Regions from separate parts of the Lysinibacillus sp. IITD104 genome, predicted to be linked through region 2. Evidence: a T-box and tRNA genes for the amino acid it is inferred to sense, from the RefSeq annotation. Region 2 holds a T-box; the other holds one or more tRNA genes.
The links. The T-box of region 2 lies ahead of tyrS (tyrosine--tRNA ligase). A T-box ahead of a tRNA ligase gene usually reads a tRNA of that ligase, here a tRNA-Tyr.
Positions count from the first base shown of each region.

Region 1: it encodes a tRNA-Tyr, which carries the amino acid that the T-box ahead of tyrS (tyrosine--tRNA ligase) is inferred to sense. The anticodon was not compared.

Region 1 covers NZ_JBAHYH020000001.1:220,895-231,133, forward strand. Annotated here, with positions in the region: gene V1L66_RS01145 (hypothetical protein) at 1-342, opposite strand, end outside; rRNA gene rrf (5S ribosomal RNA) at 605-720, shown strand; gene mbcS (acyl-CoA synthetase MbcS) at 836-2,422, opposite strand; tRNA gene V1L66_RS01160 (tRNA-Asn) at 2,693-2,769, shown strand; tRNA gene V1L66_RS01165 (tRNA-Glu) at 2,883-2,957, shown strand; tRNA gene V1L66_RS01170 (tRNA-Val) at 3,013-3,088, shown strand; tRNA gene V1L66_RS01175 (tRNA-Tyr) at 3,107-3,190, shown strand; tRNA gene V1L66_RS01180 (tRNA-Gln) at 3,205-3,279, shown strand; tRNA gene V1L66_RS01185 (tRNA-Lys) at 3,293-3,365, shown strand; gene rocF (arginase) at 3,550-4,455, shown strand; gene sigW (RNA polymerase sigma factor SigW) at 4,589-5,152, shown strand; gene V1L66_RS01200 (anti-sigma factor) at 5,166-5,792, shown strand; gene cdaA (diadenylate cyclase CdaA) at 5,942-6,778, shown strand; gene V1L66_RS01210 (YbbR-like domain-containing protein) at 6,771-7,847, shown strand; gene glmM (phosphoglucosamine mutase) at 8,061-9,413, shown strand; gene V1L66_RS01220 (type 1 glutamine amidotransferase domain-containing protein) at 9,541-10,056, shown strand.
Region 2 covers NZ_JBAHYH020000001.1:1,678,022-1,688,260, reverse strand. Annotated here, with positions in the region: gene comGB (competence type IV pilus assembly protein ComGB) at 1-715, opposite strand, end outside; gene comGA (competence type IV pilus ATPase ComGA) at 690-1,709, opposite strand; gene V1L66_RS08505 (metalloregulator ArsR/SmtB family transcription factor) at 2,037-2,747, shown strand; gene V1L66_RS08500 (DUF2626 family protein) at 2,865-3,107, shown strand; gene V1L66_RS08495 (MBL fold metallo-hydrolase) at 3,183-3,827, opposite strand; gene V1L66_RS08490 (DUF2759 domain-containing protein) at 3,997-4,176, shown strand; gene tyrS (tyrosine--tRNA ligase) at 4,232-5,446, opposite strand; T-box leader at 5,590-5,830, opposite strand; gene V1L66_RS08480 (LTA synthase family protein) at 6,082-7,977, opposite strand; gene V1L66_RS08475 (YqgQ family protein) at 8,258-8,467, opposite strand; gene V1L66_RS08470 (5-formyltetrahydrofolate cyclo-ligase) at 8,460-9,053, opposite strand; gene rpmG (50S ribosomal protein L33) at 9,166-9,315, opposite strand; gene V1L66_RS08460 (hypothetical protein) at 9,466-9,918, shown strand; gene V1L66_RS08455 (hypothetical protein) at 9,922-10,239, shown strand, end outside.

The DNA.
Region 1 (10,239 bases), 1.5 Mb from region 2:
GAGCGCAATATCAACGGGTTCTTCTACTGAATCATCCGGCCCAAGTAATCCTGTAGGCAATTTTCGCTGTTGGATAATTTTTAAATGATCGGGTGACCGTTTAATCCAGTCGGCATCTAAAAGTAGAAGTGGGTAAGGCTCCTTCACCGTTTGTAGCCATTCTAATAGAGAGTCATCAGAGAAAGAAATCTCTACAATCAGAGATATGCCATAATGTCCTTTCGTGACCACTACTGGTGCATTCGCAATATTGAATACAGAAATCATCGTTGAATTTATAGGCTTTAGAAAGGCAAAGAGCGTTACGATTAAAAGCAGTGAAATCAACGTTTTACGGACCATAATGATAACCTCGTTTCTAAAATATAAAATAAAAAATGAATCTCCTTAAAAAAACTTATGATTTAGTGTTGACTTTCATGAATAATCGATGTTATTATGTATAAGTCGCCAAGAGGTGACAACGAAATAAAGAAACATGAACCTTGAAAACTGAACAAGCAAAACGTAATCAATAAAGTTTTTAGTAGCTAACAACGTTTGAAACATTCAATGCACCGTTTATCCAGTTTTGAAAGAATAAATCTTTCAATTAAATACAAAGTCTAGTGATGATGGCAAAGAGGTCACACCCGTTCCCATACCGAACACGGAAGTTAAGCTCTTTAGCGCCGATGGTAGTTGGGGGCTTCCCCCTGTGAGAGTAGGACGTCGCTAGGCGCAAAAAGTCGCTACTGATACACTCAGTAGTGGCTTTTTTTATTTGAACGGATTCTTTATTTATAAACGCATAAATAAGAAGGCATCCGTTGAGGATGCCTTCTTATTTTAATACTTAATGTGTATGAACTGTAGTAGCTCGTAGTTCAATACGACGAATTTTCCCTGATGTTGTTTTTGGTAACTCATCAATAAAGACAATGCTACGAGGATATTTATAAGGGGCTGTTAACGCTTTAACATGCTCTTGTAACTCCTTTGTTAACTCATCTTCATCACGCTCTTTGAAGCCTTCTCGTAAGATCACAAATGCCTTTACGATATGTCCTCTGATTTCATCTGGCGCAGCTACAACTGCACACTCTTGTACAGCTTCATGTTTGTTTAATGCATCTTCAACTTCAAATGGTCCGATCGTATAACCAGATGAAATAATTATGTCATCCCCACGGCCTTCAAACCAAAAGTAACCGTCTTCATCACATTTTGCTTGATCACCTGTAATATACCAATCCCCCCGGAATGCAGCTTGTGTGCGCTCGGGTTCTTTATAATATTCTTTAAATAAAGCTGGTGAAGATTTGTGAACAGCAATATCACCAACTTCGCCAATCGGTGCTTCGTTTCCTTCATTGTCGATAATACGTACAATATTACCTGGAGTTGGAACACCCATAGATCCAGGGCGTAATTCTGTGTTTTCTAGTGTACCAATTAATAATGTGTTTTCTGTTTGTCCATAGCCGTCACGTACTTTTAGTCCAAAATGATTCATAAACGTTTCAATAACTGGGCGATTTAAAGGTTCACCAGCAGAAACAGCACTACGTAAAGATGATAGATTATAATCTTGTAAATTATCAATTTTCGCCATAATACGGTATTCAGTCGGTGTACAACATAGAACATTAACTTTTTCATCCTGCATTAATTGAAGGTAGGTTTTTGCATCGAATCCACCATGATAGACAAATGCGGTAGCACCGAGCATGATTGTTGATAAAAAAGGACTCCATATCCACTTTTGCCAACCTGGAGCAGCTGTTGCCCACACAAGGTCTCCTTCACGTACACAAAGCCATTTTGAAGCTGCAGTTCTAATATGCGCATAACCCCAGCCATGTGAATGAACAACACCTTTAGGTTTGCCAGTGGTACCAGATGTATAAGATAGGAATGCCATGTCATCACGTGTAGTAGCTACAGCTGTAAATGTAACTGGTTGCTTGTTTGCCAATTCATCTAGTGAAGTCCAATCTCCTTTCGCAGCACCGATCACTAGTTTATTTTTCAATGCGTCTACAGAAGAAGTAATTTGATCAATTTCACTAGTAAAAGCCTCATAGGCAATCACTGCACTAGCAGAAGAATGCTCCATACGATATTCTAAATCGCTTGCACGTAGCATCTCTGAACATGAAATAGGTACGATGCCAGCCTTTAAGCAGCCTAAAAAAACGAAATAGGCTTCTGGAAGTCGAGGAATAATAACTAATACACGATCACCCTTTTGAAGCCCCTTCTCCGTAAAAGCATTTGCGTATTGATTCATTTTTTGATTAAGTTCCACATAAGAAACTGTACGTCTCTCTTGTTGGGTATTTAACCAACGTATTGCTTGGCGATCACTATCTTGCGAAAATTTTTCTAATTCCTCTGTGATGTTATAAAATTCAGGTGCAATTAAATCATTTGATACCATCTTGAACATCCTCCCCCAGAAAATTTGATAGAAAATTCGTAAAACTATTTTTATTTTAACAATTGAAATAATATACAGCAAGAATATTTAGTACGTTAAATAGAAATATTAGAGTTAATAGAGAACTATTATGCTGTGAGACGAATATAGAAGCATACTTCGACAAAAAAATATAAAAATTTTCATAAAATGTGTTGCATTATTTATAATGCTTGCTATAATAATAAATGTACTTAAGAGGTTGTCTAAAACCAAAGTGAATAGTATCGTTCCGAAGTAGCTCAGTTGGTAGTAGCACCTGACTGTTAATCAGGTTGTCGCAGGTTCGAGTCCTGCCTTCGGAGCCATTTTTTTGCCCTTTTTTTAAGTACTATAATACATAAAAAAATTTTTAAAAAAGCATTGCAATTATTAATTAAAAATGTTATTATAATTCTTGTCTTGTTTGAGACGTAATATTGGCCCCTTGGTCAAGTGGTTAAGACACCGCCCTTTCACGGCGGTAACACGGGTTCGAATCCCGTAGGGGTCACCATTTAAAACATAGGCTTTATAAAGAAAATAAACTGTGATATAACACCTGTTTCTATGGAGGATTAGCTCAGCTGGGAGAGCATCTGCCTTACAAGCAGAGGGTCGGCGGTTCGAGCCCGTCATCCTCCACCATTCTTATTGTGTTATTTCGGAGGGGTAGCGAAGTGGCTAAACGCGGCGGACTGTAAATCCGCTCCTTAGGGTTCGGCGGTTCGAATCCGTCCCCCTCCACCAGTTTTATAAATGATTGGGGTATAGCCAAGCGGTAAGGCAACGGATTTTGATTCCGTCATGCCTAGGTTCGAATCCTAGTACCCCAGCCATTTTTTCTTTTATGAGCCATTAGCTCAGTTGGTAGAGCATCTGACTTTTAATCAGAGGGTCGAAGGTTCGAGTCCTTCATGGCTCACTTTTCTAGAATAAAATTATTCAAAAGTGTTATATTAACTACAGATAACTAATCTCTTGCTGAAAACAGTAGGAGATTTTTTTATGTTATTTATAAATGAATAAATATGCGATTTTTTGTCGAGTTGAGCCAAGTGGTATATAGGCTTTACAATAGTCTTATAACTTTTAGGGGGTATAAAAACATGAATAAACTTAATATTTCTATTATTGGAGTACCAACAGATTACGGACAAACACGTCGTGGTGTAGATATGGGACCAAGTGCTATTCGATATGCAGGTGTTGTTGAACGTTTAGAGGCTATCGGACACGATGTACAGGATCAAGGGGATATTCGTGTTAGTCAAAAGCTTGCAGACGGAGCTGTGGATGAAAAATTACTAAATTTAGAGGAAGTTGTAGAAGTTAGCACTGCATTAGCCAATAGTGTACATGAAGTAGTGGAACAAAAAAAATTCCCACTAGTATTTGGTGGAGATCATAGTATTGCTATTGGAACATTAGCAGGATTAGGCGAGCATTACAAAAATCTTGGTGTTATCTGGTATGACGCTCATGCAGATTTAAATACACCTGAAACAACACCTTCAGGCAATATACATGGGATGCCGTTAGCAGTTAGTATTGGGCTAGGACATGAGCGTTTAGTGCAAATTCGTAACTATGCTCCAAAAATTAAGCCAGAAAACGTTATAATTATTGGAGCTCGTTCAGTAGACCCAGGAGAGCGTGAATTGATTCGTCAACAAGGAATTAAAGTATATACAATGCATGAAATTGACCGACTTGGCATGACACGTGTGATGGAAGATGCACTTGCTTATTTAAAGGAACGAAATGTTGATGGCTTACATTTATCGCTTGATTTAGACGGACTAGATCCACTTTATACGCCAGGTGTGGGTACACCAGTCCCAGGCGGAATTACTTATCGAGAAAGCCATTTAGCAATGGAAATGTTACAAGAATCAGGCATGGTAACTTCAGCAGAGTTTGTAGAGGTAAATCCTATATTAGATGAAAAGAATACAACAGCAAATGTGGCTGTTGCATTAATGGGATCTTTATTTGGCGAAACACTAGTTTAAAGAAAATTTGACAAAAAATTGCCTGTTGCCACATTGCATAAAAATCTTTTGCTATAATTGAATTAAAACGAAACTTTTCTTATCGGTGCTTCGTATAGTATAAGACAGTTGTAAAGGTGGAGAAGTCAACACAATGGATGCGTTAGTAAATAAGAGAATAAAACAAGTGCTTAAAGGCGATCAAAACGCATTTGCCGATATTGTGAGTCTCTATCAGCACAAACTGTACCAAGTATGCTATCGAATGTTAGGCAACAAACAAGAGTCTGAAGATATTGCTCAAGAGGCTTTTGTGCGTGCTTATATGAACTTGCATACATTTGATCAGAAAAGAAAGTTTTCGACGTGGCTTTATCGCATAGCGACAAACCTCTGCATTGACCGTATTCGAAAAAAGAAACCGGATTATTATTTAGATGCAGAAGTAGCTGGTACAGAAGGGCTTGATATGTATTCGCAAATCGCAGCAGACGACCAGCTACCAGAGGAGCAGTTAGAACAAATGGAGCTGCAAGATCGCATTCAATATGAAATTGGACGATTGCCGGATAAATACCGTTCGGTTATAGTATTGAAATATATAGAAGAGTTATCGTTACAAGAGATTAGCGAGATTTTAGATATGCCGCTTGGAACGGTGAAAACGAGGATTCACCGCGGACGTGAGGCATTACGTAAGCAATTAAACAATCTGTAGGAGGGGGAGCGTCATGAATACTTGTCCAGAGCATATTATAGACTATATGCATGATTATTTAGACGGTGACATTAGTCGTGAGCATGAGCAAGAGTTGAAACAACACTTGCATACATGTAATGATTGTAAACAGTTGATGCAAGAATTGAGTGAAACAATCGCCTTTGTGAAGAGTGCTTCCCATATTACAGCGCCTCCGGATTTTGAAGCAGCAGTGATGGCTCGTTTACCAAAACCAAAAAGTCGAGTAGGTATACAAAAATGGATTCGCCGGCATCCGTTCTTTGTGGCAGCAGCAGTATTTTGCTTATTCATGAGTGCTACATTATTGGGTAGCTTCATGGATGACCAGCATTTCTCAGTGACCAAGCAACCTAATTTAGTTGTTGAAGGTCAAACAGTGATTGTCCCTGAAGGGGAAGTGGTGAAAGGCGATATTGTTGTAAAAAATGGCGATTTGATTGTTGAAGGTGAAGTTGATGGCAACGTCACAGTAATTAACGGGCAATATATGGCATCTTCAGCGGTAGTTTCAGGGAGAATCGAAGAAATAGACGAAGTATTTGAATGGTTATGGTATACGATTAAAAATTCTGTTAAGACTGCCATGACATTTGAGGAAAAAGAAGAAACTAAATAACACTCTATACGTCCTAAAAAATAGTGCACGTGAGAGGCTGAAAGGTCTACTCTTCTGAGTAGACTTTTTATTTGAAAAAAGTTACATTTGTTAAGAATGTGATATACTTGAATGTGTATGGATTCGTAATGAAAAGTGGGGGATGCCACGTGCAAATTATCGAACATTTCACGGATTTAACGCCTGTGAATATTGTTATTAACTTCATTGATGTACTGCTCGTTTGGTACGTTGTTTATAAAGTCTTAACCCTCATTAAAGGTACGAAGGCTGTCCAATTACTTAAGGGAATATTCGTCATTATTATTGCACGAATTGCAACAGACCTTTTAGGGTTACAAACACTTGGCTGGATGCTACAACAAGTTATTGAGTTTGGTTTCCTAGCGATTATTATCATTTTCCAACCCGAAATCAGACGTGGTTTAGAACAAATTGGGCGAGGAAAGCTATTCCAACGCTCATCTAGTCAAGAGGAAGAAGAACAAACAAGACTTATTGAGGCAATGAAGAAGTCTGTAAGTTATATGGCTAAACGTCGAATAGGTGCGTTAATTTCTATTGAAAAAGAAACAGGTCTTAATGAATATATCGAAACAGGTATAGGGCTAAATGCTGAAATTTCATCAGAATTACTGATAAATATCTTTATACCAAATACGCCGCTACATGATGGGGCGGTTATTATGCAAAAAGATAAAGTGACAGCAGCAGCTTGTTATTTACCTTTATCTGAAAGCCCATTTATTTCAAAAGAGTTAGGGACACGCCACCGTGCTGCTCTCGGCTTAAGTGAAGTTACAGATGCTATTACAATTGTTGTGTCAGAAGAAACAGGTGCAATCAGTATAACATTAAATGGTAATCTCCATCGAAATCTTTCTCTAGAGGAGTTCGAAACATTATTACGAAAAATGTGGTTCGGATCAGCACAAGAATCAAATGCATCCTCTAAGTTGACTTGGAGGGGGAAAAAGAATGGATAAAATGATGGATAGCCCTTGGGTATTAAGAATCATCGCGCTATTTTTAGCATTTTTGCTTTTTTTCTCAGTGCGTACCGAGTTGTCACCATTAAATAAAGCTACCTCAAATGAACAAACGGATGTTATTCGCGATGTTCCAGTAGATGTTTATTACGATAATGAGAATCTTATTGTGACAGGTTTACCTGAAACCGTAGATGTAACGATAGAAGGTCCGATGGCATTGGTTTTAAAAGCAAAGGGAGCTAAGGATTTTTCTATATTTGCCGATTTAAGCAACTTATTACTTGGAGAGCATGATGTAAAACTGCAATACGAAAATATTTCAGAAAAGTTAAAAGTGACATTAGACCCTGCAACTGTTCATGTAAATATTGAGGAAAAGGTCACACAGGAGTTTCGAGTAGACCCTGAAATGAACAAACGTTTAATCGAAGAAGGTTTTATCTTAAAAGAAATGACGGCCAATCCGCCAACTGTTTATGTAACGGGTGCAAAAAGTGCTATTGAAAGCATTAGTTATGTAAAAGCAACTGTTACAGGAGAGCAAGGCTTGAAGGAATCGTTCTCTCAGGAAGCCGCTGTAAAAGTATTAGATCGAGATTTAAATAAGTTAGACGTGACTATTGAACCTGAAATTGTGAAGGTTCAAGTAGATATAGCGGAGTATAGTCGAGAGATCCCAGTTGTCCTTAAGGAAACAGGGCAAGCAGCGGAAGACATTACCATTAATTCATTAACATTTACACCAAAAATGGTCAAAGTGTATGGTAGAAAATCAATTATTGATAGTTTAACATCCATTCCAATAACAGTTGATCTGTCAAAAATTACTGAGTCCAAAACTTATGAATTTGATGTAAAATTACCAGATGGTGTGACAAAAATATCTGACAAGAAAATAAAAGTGAAGGCGGATATTACAAAGATTGAGAAAGAAGAACAGCAGAAAACACCAGCTTCTACAGAGGAAACGCCACCTCCAACGGAAGAACCTAATGTGACAGATGAGAACACTACAACTGATAAAAATACGTCAACCGAGGAATCGGAAGATATTGATTCTTAAACAATATGTGACTATAATTTTATTTTGATTCTAAATCAAAAATCCAATCAGGTTTGTGATTCAGGTTTCATCAATCAAACTGGCAGAGTGGAAAATTAATAATTACCAACGAATGAACAAAAGCAGACTTTTCCAAAAGTAAGCGGACAAGTGTCTAATGCTTGATAGAAACTCACTAGGCACTGTCTTGCATTGAAGGAGAGAATAAGTAGAATGGGTAAATATTTTGGAACAGATGGCGTCCGTGGCGTCGCGAATAGTGAATTAACACCAGAATTTGCATTTAAACTTGGTCGTATAGGCGGCTATGTTTTAACCAAAGATGCAACTGACCGTCCAAAGGTTTTAATTGGTCGTGACACACGTATTTCAGGTGAGATGCTTGAAGGTGCACTTGTGGCTGGTCTTTTATCAATTGGGGTAGAGGTAATGCGACTTGGTATTATTTCAACACCAGGTGTGGCATACCTTACTCGAATTATGAGCGCAGATGCAGGCGTCATGATTTCAGCTTCACATAACCCAGTTGCAGATAACGGTATTAAATTTTTCGGTCCTGATGGCTTTAAGCTAACAGATGCACAGGAAGCGGAAATTGAAGCGTTAATTGATGCACAAGAGGATACATTACCACGTCCTATAGGAGCAGATTTAGGATCTGTAAGTGACTATTTCGAAGGTGGTCAAAAATATATTCAATACTTAAAGCAAACAGTGGATGAAGAATTTGATGGTATCCATGTAGCGCTTGATTGTGCACATGGTGCAACTTCCTCTTTAGCTACACATTTATTTGCTGATTTAGAAGCTGACATTTCTACAATGGGCGCTTCTCCAACTGGCTTAAATATCAATGATGGTGTAGGCTCAACACATCCAGAAGGGCTAGCAAAATTTGTTACTGAAAAAGGTGCAGATGTTGGTTTAGCTTTTGATGGCGATGGAGACCGTTTAATTGCTGTAGATGAAAACGGAAAAGTTGTTGACGGTGACCAAATTATGTTTATCATTGGTAAGCATTTAAATGCAGTAGGGCGTTTGAAGAAGCAAACAATTGTTTCAACAGTAATGAGCAATATGGGCTTCTATAAAGCTGTGGCTGACAATGGTATGCAGAGTATACAAACAGCTGTAGGAGATCGTTATGTTGTGGAAGAAATGCGTGCCAATGAATACAATTTAGGTGGCGAGCAATCAGGGCATATCGTCTTCCTAGATTTTAATACAACAGGTGATGGCTTACTGACAGGAATCCAGCTTGTCAACATTATGAAAGCGACGGGTAAAAAGCTTTCAGAACTAGCAGCTGAAATGAAAATATACCCTCAGCGTCTTGTCAATGTGCGTGTAACAGATAAGCATGCTGTGACTGATAATGCGAAAGTAGCTACAGTAATTGCAGAGGTAGAAGCTGAAATGGCTGGAAATGGTCGTGTTTTAGTGCGTCCTTCAGGTACAGAGCCATTAGTACGTGTCATGGTGGAAGCGGCAACAGAAACAGATTGCGAGCGTTTTGTCGAGCGTATTGCGGATGTGGTACGTGCAGAAATGGGCCTAACAGAATAAGAAATATAGTGTAAACCCGATTTCCGTAAACAGGAAATCGGGTTTACTTATTTGAAAGAAATGTTTTAAATAAGCGAGATGGGGAACAGTAATTAAGAGTCACAATAACAAGGAGTGTTTAATTGATATGGCTAAAATTGCTACAGTTATAACAGATATGTTTGAGGACATTGAGTTTACGAGCCCTAAGGAAGCTTTAGAATCAGCTGGGCATCAGCTTGTAACAATTGATACCGAAGCGGGTAAGGAAATTAAGGGTAAGCATGGAGAGTCAGTGAAAATTGATAAAGGCATTGATGAAGTAAAAGCTACTGATTACGATGCGTTATTTATTCCTGGTGGTTTTTCTCCTGATATATTACGTGCGGATGATCGTGTAGTAGCATTTGTAAAGTCCTTTATGGATGAAATGAAGCCTACCTTTGCCATTTGTCATGGACCACAACTTCTCATTACTGCAAAGACATTAAATGGTCGTGACGCCACAGGCTATAAATCCATTCAAGTGGATTTAGAAAATGCAGGGGCAAACTTCCATGATGAAGAGGTATTTGTCTGTCAAAAGCAGCTTGTAACAAGTAGAACGCCAGACGATCTTCCTGCGTTTAATCGAGAAATTGTTAAATTATTAGACAGTAAATAAAGGATTGTATTACAATGCTTATCAAAGTGCTTATATATCGCTTTGTCTACATATTTGTCACGAAAAAGCCTTAGGACTAGGTGTTTTTTATAACGAAAATTTGACGGATAGCATATGATTGAGTATGATGGAGAAGTTGAAGATGAGGTCCGACCTTATCCTTTAACGAGCGCCTAAGGAGGG
Region 2 (10,239 bases):
ATCCACTTTGTAGTAAGCTGCCTAAATAAGCAGCAAACTGCCTTGTCAATGCCAGCCTAAAATAGCGCTGTATAAAGGGGATTTTTAATAAAATTGTTAGTTGATGCGCAACAGCTTGTCGTTTGAGATAGAATCGAAAAATGATTAAGCTGCCTATTACTATGAACATGGTCAAGATGACTACATCTGGGACATGTAATAACATATTGGACAATGCAATACTTGTCTCTTCTGTTTCAGAGGTACGACTGACGACCATTCTTTCAATGTTCGGTAAAAAAAATGTACGAAACACAAAAAATAACAACAATAAAAAGAACATCAGTGTGACAGGGTAGATCAGCAGCTTGATTAGCTTTTTCTTAGTCTTTTCACTTACTGTTATCTGCTTAGCCACACCTTTAAACGCTTCTATCATATGACCATTGTTTTCTGCCACCTTAATTGCCATTAAATAATGATTCCCTAGCTGTAAGATTTCAAATATCTCTGCAACACCTACTCCTTGTCTGAGCTTTTCATCAATTTGCAGCTGTATGTCCTCATGAGCTTCGATATGATGAGGTAGTAGCATGGAAATAGCTTGTGGAAATAAATATCCTTCCTGCATTAACACACATAATCGATTGAAAAGCTGAGCTTGCTCCTTTACCCGCCATTTCGTAGCCCGATTGTAAAAAAGAACAATTTTATCGATGTATGTTTGTAACTGCATATAGGCTCTCCACTAAATCTTTTTGCCCCCTTAATGTTAAGTCATAAGGAAGTTTGTAATTTCCCTTATCCTGAATGGCGGTGATGGCTCTTGATAGATGATCATCATGTAATATTTCATAGACAGCTCGACGTTCTTCATGTAGACCTGAAGTCTGAACAAGCATTTGGGCAACTATGCCGATAACCGTTTGACGAAGCTCATCTATCGACACACCTAAATCCATTAAACGATAGAGACAATTAATGGAGTCTTTTGCATGAATAGTGGAGACTACTAAGTGCCCTGTTAGGGAGGCTTGGATGGCAATATTCGCTGTTTCTTTATCGCGAATTTCACCAATCATAATGACATCAGGTGAATGACGTAAAATGGCTTTTAGTCCTGTAGCATATGTAACGCCCGCTCGCTCGTTTACTTGAATTTGAAGTAAATTCGCTTGGCTGTTTTCTACAGGATCTTCTAAAGAAATCACATGTCGATTCAATTCTGTGGAACAGTAGTGGATTAGGGAATAAAGTGAAGTAGACTTGCCAGAGCCTGTTGCTCCCGTAAAAAATAGAAGACCTTGTCTGTTTTGTACTAGCTCCATGAGTTGGTGAGCAGCGCTTTTGGAAAAGCTTAGGGAAGTTAGTGGAAATGCATGATTTTGGAGAAGTAAACGAATAATTAAGCTTTCTTTTAAAAATGCAGAAGGCAGTGTGGATACTCGAAACGAATATGAATTTTGCTCCATTGCTTTTTGAAACGCGCCGCTTTGAGGTTTACGACGCTCACTAATATCTAATTGAGCAAGAAATTTATAATAAGAGATCATTCTTTCTGCAAGTTCATTTTGTAGCTCACCCGCGTGGAGAAGTTTATCATATTTCCGAAAATAGATCCGATACTTTATGTTTCCTGGAACCAGCAATAAATCGGATGCTCCAAAATGATAGGCCTTTAGTAAAAGTTGCTCACATTTTTGTTCGACAACTGTTTCAAAACTCTGCATATATGCACCTCTCTTTTAGTTCATTCGAATAGGACCGCTCTATTCGTTATTTCCTAGTATAAGGAGGAACTCGCCACGAGAAAAGCCCTTTTCAGAAAATAAAAATTTATAAGATAATTTTCCACCAATAATGTTTTTTGCTATAAAAATGTGGATAAAGTGCAATTTTCCACTAAAAAAGAATATAAATACATGAAAAAATTAATATTTATGCCGAAATGAACTGTATCTTTTTCAATAATACAATATAATAGTATCAACATGATTATTTTCCTAACACTTGGTAGACGAACATAATTTTTATAATAATTTAAAGAGGTGAAGCTCATGATCCATCCATTAAAAATTACTAGTACACTAGCCGATGAAACAAGATACTCTATTTATGAGTACATATTGCAAGAGAAAAAAACAGTTACTGTGCAACATATTGCTGATAAATTCGGTATCCATCCAAACGTTGCTCGACTTCATTTAACGAAGCTTTCAGAAATAAACATTATTACAGCTGACTATGTAAAAACAGGTAAAGGTGGCAGACCTGGACGTGTTTATAAAGCTTCAGAAAAGGGTGTATCTCTCACTTTTCCAAGACGTGAGGAAGATCGTTTATTAAAATGGACGATTCAATTAATTGAAGACTTTGGTCCATCTGCATTAACAAAGTGCCAGGAAATTAGCTACCAAGACGGCTACCAGCAAATGAAAAATTATATGAGTGCTGAATTGACATTAAGTAATTCTCTTTCCTTCGATGAAAAACTTCAGCTATTAACGGACAATGCCGCATTAATTGGCTATATTCCACAAATTCAACAAACTGAGCATGGAAAAAAAGTAATCTTCTCCATTTTCAATTGTCCATTCCAGGAGCAACTGACATCCTATTCTGAAATTGTTTGTTCATTACATGAATCCTATTTAAAAGGGCAATTAGATGCATTGTTTACGAACAATGAATTTGTGCAAATGGAAAGTATGATACATAATTGCGATTTATGTAAATATGAAATAAACGTGACAGAAATCGATAGCTAGATTAAAAATCCATTTGTTTGTCACAAACATGGAGAAGTTCCAGTTTACAGACACCTTTCATATCATTTATAATGAGTAAGAGATTATTGTGTCGTGGGCAAAAGGAGGGGAAATTTCATGGATAATATGTATAAAGTTATGGCATTCTGGACAGGTATTTTTGCCGTTATGTTCTACCTTGGAGGTATGAACGAGGTATCGCTATTATTCTTAGGTAATACAGGTTTATTCTTATTATTAGGCTTCTTAAACCTTTCAGAACGTATGTACATGTACATTTTCGGAGCATATTTAACTGTATTCTTCGCTGGCTTCACGTACTATACAACATTCATTCACGTACCTGGTGGCGGTCATTAATACAAACAAAATCGCGTATCTCACTTTCGGTGAGATACGCTTTTTTATGTGCTAAAACAGTTTATTAGTCAAATTTTAAAATCCATTTAAAAAAGGATTTGTCTCCATTTCTGCGCCTACAGTAGTATAATTACCGTGTCCAGGATAAATAATAGTATCCTCAGGTAATGTCAACAGTTTATTATGGATAGATTCCAATAAGATTTTGGTTGATCCACCTAATAGATCTGTACGTCCTACACCCTGTTCAAATAATGTGTCTCCAACGATGGCAAAACCGTCCTTTTCAAAGATATAGGAAATACTCCCAGGTGAATGCCCTGGTGTAAAAACGGCTTGAAAAACAAAATTACTCATTTCAAATTGCTGTTCTTTTTTGATGATTGTGTCTTGTGCTGGTGCAGCTACCCTATAATCTGGTAATGCAGCATATTTACTAGAGCCATTCTTCGTTGGATCCGCTAGCCAACTAACTTCCTTTTCATGAATCCATACAGGCACATCAAATACCTCACGCACTGCATCCACTGCCCCTATATGATCAAAATGGGCATGTGTTAAAAAGATAGCAAGAGGTTTTAAGCCGTTGCTACGGATTGTTTTAATGAGACGCTCCGCTTCCTCGCCTGGATCAAATACGATACATTCTTTTTCTTTATTCGATACGATATAGCAATTCGTTTGGACGGGACCAAGAGAATAACTTCGTACGTTCATCATAGTTATCACCTCAACTTCCTATTATACAGACTTTGCCACAATTTGACGATAAATGTTCATAGTTTGCAGTATTTTAGTCCTCGACAAAAACAAGTAGAACGTTTACAATTAAGGAGGAATATTGTTTGCGACATTCATTTTCTGATGTCGAAAGGAGTGTCTATTTTTAATGAACTTATTAATGGTTATTTTTGGTCTAGTAGCGATTTTAGCTGTAGTTGGTACATTCCAAGCAATTAAAGAAAAGAACCTATTAAGCGTTGTTTTCAACTTATTAAGTGCTGCTGTATTCGGATGGTTCGTCATCATGACGATTGTTCACAGCGGTTACCCACCAAAATTACACTAAAATTCAGACAAAAAAAGAGCAGTCTCCTCGGAGATTGCTCTTTTTTTGTTTGTTATTACTTATTGAGTTGAAGAAATCGTTTCTTGCCCAATTGTAGGACATCATTATTCATTAATACTTGTGATAAATCATCCATCGCTATCTTTTCTCCATTCAAGGAGACTCCATTTTGCTTGATTAACCGCAAAAACTCACTCTTACTATGAATAAAACCTATTTCCACTAGTTGTGGAATGATATCCATTATTCTTTCCTTATCAATTTCTAAGAGCAGTATGGGAATGTTTTTGGGTATTTCCTTTCTTTGAAATGCTGCTTCAAAATAAGCTCTTGCTTCCTCCATTGCTGTAGGTCCATGATATAAAGTCGTTATAATTTCTGCTAATAGAAATTTCAAATCGCGGGGATTCTCTCCCCTTTGTAGTCTCTCTTTAATAGCCTGCACTTTTAGTGGATGCTCATCTGTTGCTAATTCGAAATATTTGATAATTAAAGTATCTGGTATTTCCATCACTTTTTTAAACATAATCTCAGGTGCTTCATTGATACCAATATAATTACCTAAGCTCTTACTCATTTTTTCAATGCCATCTAATCCCTCTAGTAGGGGCATAAAAATAGCAATTTGTTTTTCTAATCCTCGATGCTTTTGTAAGGTGCGCCCCATTAGAATATTGAACGTCTGATCCGTTCCACCTAACTCTATATCTGCCTCAAGCTCTACCGAATCATACGCTTGCATAAGTGGGTAGAAAAACTCATGTATGCCAATTGGTATGTGCTGTTGGTAACGTTTCTGAAAATCCTCGCGCTCTAAAAGTCGAGCAACAGATGTTGTGGCTGCTAGCTTGATGACTTCTTCAAAGGACAGTTTTGCTAACCATTCACTATTAAAACGAACCGTTGTCTTGTTTATATCTAACACTTTAAAAATTTGCTCACAATATGTTTGGGCGTTTTTCTTTACTGTATCGTCGTTTAAGGCTGTTCGCCCCTTTGCTTTACCTGTAGGATCGCCAATTCGTCCTGTAAAATCACCGATCACAATAACTGCTTGATGGCCTAAATCTTGCATTTGCTTGATTTTTCGTAGAACAACAGCATGACCTAAATGAATATCTGGTGCGGACGGATCGAGCCCTAGCTTAATCGTTAAAGGCAGCTGTTCCTTATACGATCGCTCTAATTTTCCAAGTAAATCCTGCTCATCTACGATCTTGCTAGCGCCTTTCTTGATAATTGCTATTTGCTCCTTTGGTGTTAAAAACATACGAAACATCTCCTTGTAATATTAAATATTAATATTGCAAGCTCTATAAGAGTTCATGAGGTACTGACTGTTGACAAGGCTTTACTAACTTTTATCTAAATCCACTGCTTAAAAGGCATAAAAAAAACGCCTTTAGGAAATTCCTAAAGGACGTAGATAAACGTGTTACCACCTTTTTTCGAGAGCTATTCACATAGCCCTCCTCAACAAGTACAGCCGTAGCGATACTTCTGCAATGATTACGGATGCAACCCCGTCGTAGCCTACTTAAGTTTCGGTACGCAGCTCCAAGATGTATTCACTTTAATATCCCTTTCGCCTCTCAACAACCGGCTACTCTCTGTCAGTTCCATTAAAGTTACTCGTTCTTTTCGATGCCTTTCACTCTTATACTCCGAAATGCGAAAAACAAATCTTCGTTATGCAGATATTTACACTTATTATAATCATCTCTTTTTCTTTGTCAATAGAGAAAGGTCAATAAAGTGTTTTCACTTGCCTAGCGTAGTAACATTGTGAAGGGTGTTTTCTTAAGCATAAGATTCACAAATAAATTTTATAAATGGTTGCATGTGACTAATTCCTTTTTATCTGCAATATAAAAAGAGAGATCTCTACACGAGATCTCTCTTTGATTATTTTACTGAATCCTGCTTTAAATTACCTGTTTTTTCGTCATAGAAGCGAAGTAAGTCTCCATTGATGATGGCATCGGAGTTTTCTAGCTCCATAGTGGCACGATCAGCATAAGGCTGACATGGCTCAACATCTATTTCTTCGCCAGTTGCTTTGTCATAGCAAGCTTCACCAGCATAGACGTATTTATCTGTAATAAAGCGTCCATCACGGAAGACTACAAAGTCCTCATGCTCTGGAGAGAATAAATCTGCACCCATTTGCATATCTTTGGACGTTTCAACGCCAAGAAGATGTAAGATCGTTGGACGTAAATCCATTTGTCCTGAAATCTCAGTCATTTCTTTTCCATCGCCAGCTCCTGGGATGTGGATGAATAAAGGTACTTCTTGAAGCATTGCATTATCCATTGGTGTAATTTGATCTTTTCCTAAATATTGTGCCATTGCTTTATTATGGTTCTCAGAAATACCATAGTGATCCCCATACATCACGATAATAGAGTTATCATAGACACCTTGATCTTTTAACTGTTGGAAGAAGTCTTTTAAAGCTTCATCCATGTAGCGTACTGTTTGGAAGTAACGATTTAATGTACCTGAATTTGAATCATATTCAGGAATCATAATATCTTCTGGGTCCAATGTAAATGGATAATGGTTCGTTAATGTAATAAGTCTAGAGTAGAATGGCTGTGGCATATCTTTCATTAAAGCAGCTGATTGCTCTAAGAATGGAACATCTTTCATTCCCCAGTTTACAGCTTGCCCCTCTTCCACAGTATATGAATCTATATCGTAGAATTTATTAATTTTTAACGATTGGTACATCATGTCACGATTCCAGAATGATTTATTATTAGGGTGCATGACATTTGTAAAGTAACCATTTTCTCCAAGGCGTTCAGCCATTGAATTATACGTATTTCCACCATGCGTGAAGAATACAGCACCTCGACCTAAGCCAAACAATGAGTTTTCAACAATAAACTCAGAGTCAGATGTTTTTCCTAAACCTGTTTGGTGATAGAAGTTACTGAAATAATACGTATCTTTATCTTTTGTTAAAGAGTTTAAGAATGGCGTAATCTCATGACCATTCATGTCATTATTGATGACAAAGTTTTGTAATGACTCCATTGACACAACAATTAGGTTACGACCTTTATATTTGCCAAACATCTCTGGATTCACAGCAGCCTGATTAGAGCGTATATAGTTGTTTACTTCTACTAGCTCACTACCATCGGCTAACGCACGTTGTGCAGATGATTTAGATTGAATATAAATGTCATACAAGTGGTAATTGTACGTACCAATGTTTTTTACTAATAATTCGCGGTCAAAACTACGTGTTAGTAATTGTGGACGCTCCGTTTCTGCTAATCCTAAATTTAAGAATGTCATTGCTATTGCAAGCACAAAAAATGCACGACGGAATTCAATATTCACTTTAAATGCATCTTTCATTCTCGGTAAAAATTTATTCGCTAAGATTAAGATAACGACATCAACGAAATATAATACATCCCAAGGCTCAACAATGGCTGCTACTGATGTTCCTAAGTCACTAAAGTTACTTGTTTGGAATAATACTGGTAGCGTAATAAAATCATTGTAGAATCGATAGAACGCTACATTTCCGTATAAAACTATGGATAAAATAACGCTGACTGTAATCAGATAACGATTTCTAGCTTTTGCTGATTTAAAGAATAGTGATAAACCATACGTAAATAGCAAGAAGCTTAATGGATTAATAAATAAAATAAACTGTTGCATTGCATTTTCAATTTTCATTTCAAAGCTTGTGTGGTAAACAATGACCGTTTTGATCCAAGTTGCTATAATTGCTAGTATCATAAATGAATGTTTAGGCCACTTTATTGATTTCATTCCTAACATCCTCCCTACTTCCTTACAAAAAAATAATAATTATTTACATTTTGTTACGGAAACAAAATATATATTAATCCTTTTTTAACAGATAATCAACACATATCTTATGGAAAATTTTTTCTCTTTGCTCTTTCTATGCACCAGATATCTATATATACGTTTTGCATTGTAAAAAGTTTCGTAAAAACATAAAAACAGCGGAAACCCACTGTTTTTCAGAATATTACATACATGTTACATTAATTTTACAATACCCAATTACATTATATTTCAAACATTACTTTTTATGCTCTTCCATACGAAGTCTTGTTGTTTCTTGTCGAATAAGTAGCAAGGCCATTTGATAATCTTTTATATCTAGTACATTCGCTTTATAGAGCTCACGTATTTCATCCTCCATCAACATCAAATCGCCAATTGGATCACGTGTATAAATATAGGTCCCATATGTTTTCAAGAGTTCATAAATATCTAGCATTTTATCCATTTTCATTCGCTCCTCGTTGTGCAACACAGTCAATACGTTTTGTGGGCGTCACCATGATATCTACTGGGCAATCATGTGCTTCAGTAGGAACACAATCAATGATTTGCTCATCAAAGAGCAGCGACATTAGCTTACCCTTATTATAGTTTAATACATAGCGGTCATAATAACCACCGCCATAGCCGATTCGATAACCGTATGGATCAAAAACAACGCCTGGTACAACAATGATATCCATCTCATTTGCGTCAACAAACTCACATATTGCTGGAATGGGCTCACGCAAATGCATATATACAGTTTCAAGCTGTGAAAATGATTCAATGACGTAAAATGACATTTCTCTTGTTTTCGGGTGACACTTAGGAACTGCGACCTTTTTACCTAGTTTCCATAATTCCTCAATTAAAAGAATTGTGTCGACTTCTGGCATATTTGAAATAGTCATGCCAATTGTTTTTGCTTCTATTATATATGGTTCCTGTAGCACCTTTTTTAACACAGCTAATGATTGATGATGATAGTCTTCATCCGTCATAGTTGCAAGGGCTTGACGTACCGTGTTTCGTAAGGTTGTTTTATCCATTTAGGCTACCTCCTCTATCGGAAAACTTCATATCCTCTTGGAATCGTTTCATCGAATGATTTCATAAAATGTAGAAAGCCAAAACCACTTGTGGTTTTGGCTTAATGAGCGATTACTTAGTTTCACGGTGAAGAGTGTATTTCTTCTCGCGAGAGCAATATTTTTTAAGTTCAAGACGCTCTGGATTGTTACGCTTGTTCTTTTTAGAAATGTAGTTACGTTCGCCGCAATCTGTGCAAGCTAAAGTAATATTTACGCGCATCATTAACCCTCCCACTCTATATCAAGAATTTAAATTTGAGCATGATTTATACGACTAACCTATTATAACATAAACTGAAAAAAAATCTACCTTCATTTCATATTAAGTTTGCATATGGTAAAATATCTTATAATTACATACTACATTGAGGTGAAACTATTGGATTTATCCATCGTATTAATGAGTATTGGCATTTTACTGATTATTATTTCGTTCTTTTTCAAAAATAGCTCGAAAAAAATCGAACAAGATGTCGAAGAATTATCTATCTCCATTTTCCAAGAAACGAATAATTTAAAGCGTCGCCTTAAGATTGTCGAGGAAGAACTTTTACTAGAGCCCGAGTTCCAAGTGAAATCAAAAACAAGTATACCTCCAAAAGGTCAAGATCCTAAAGTGCACCAAGTCATGCAGGCTGTTCAACAGGCTGCACAGGCTTCAAAAGTTGGACAAACAACAGCACCAGCAAAACCGATTCATCAAATCATCATTAGTCAGGTACTGGAATTAAATAAACAGGGTCTTTCTGTAGCAGATATTAGCATACGCTCAAATTTAACAGAAGAGCAAGTTCGGCAAGTGATTGCAAACGGGGGGCGTTGATTGATGAATAAGTCTGCCATTCGTGCATTTGGCATAGCTATTTTTCTTGTTGGGGCATTACTCGCACTCGCAAGTCGCTTCGATGTAAATATCGGTCTTCCTACCAAGGAATTTTCCAATCAACAACAGGTAGAAGCACTACAAAACAAGCTAAAGAAGGCCAATCAAGAAATTGCCTCGTTAAAGGATCAATTAAAGCAAGTACATACGACTGAAAAAACTTCTACGACAGATGCAACTGAACAAGCTGGTGAAGAAACGAATACGAATGTTACAACGATGTCACTGCAAATCTATAGTGGTATCACACCGTATAGTGTG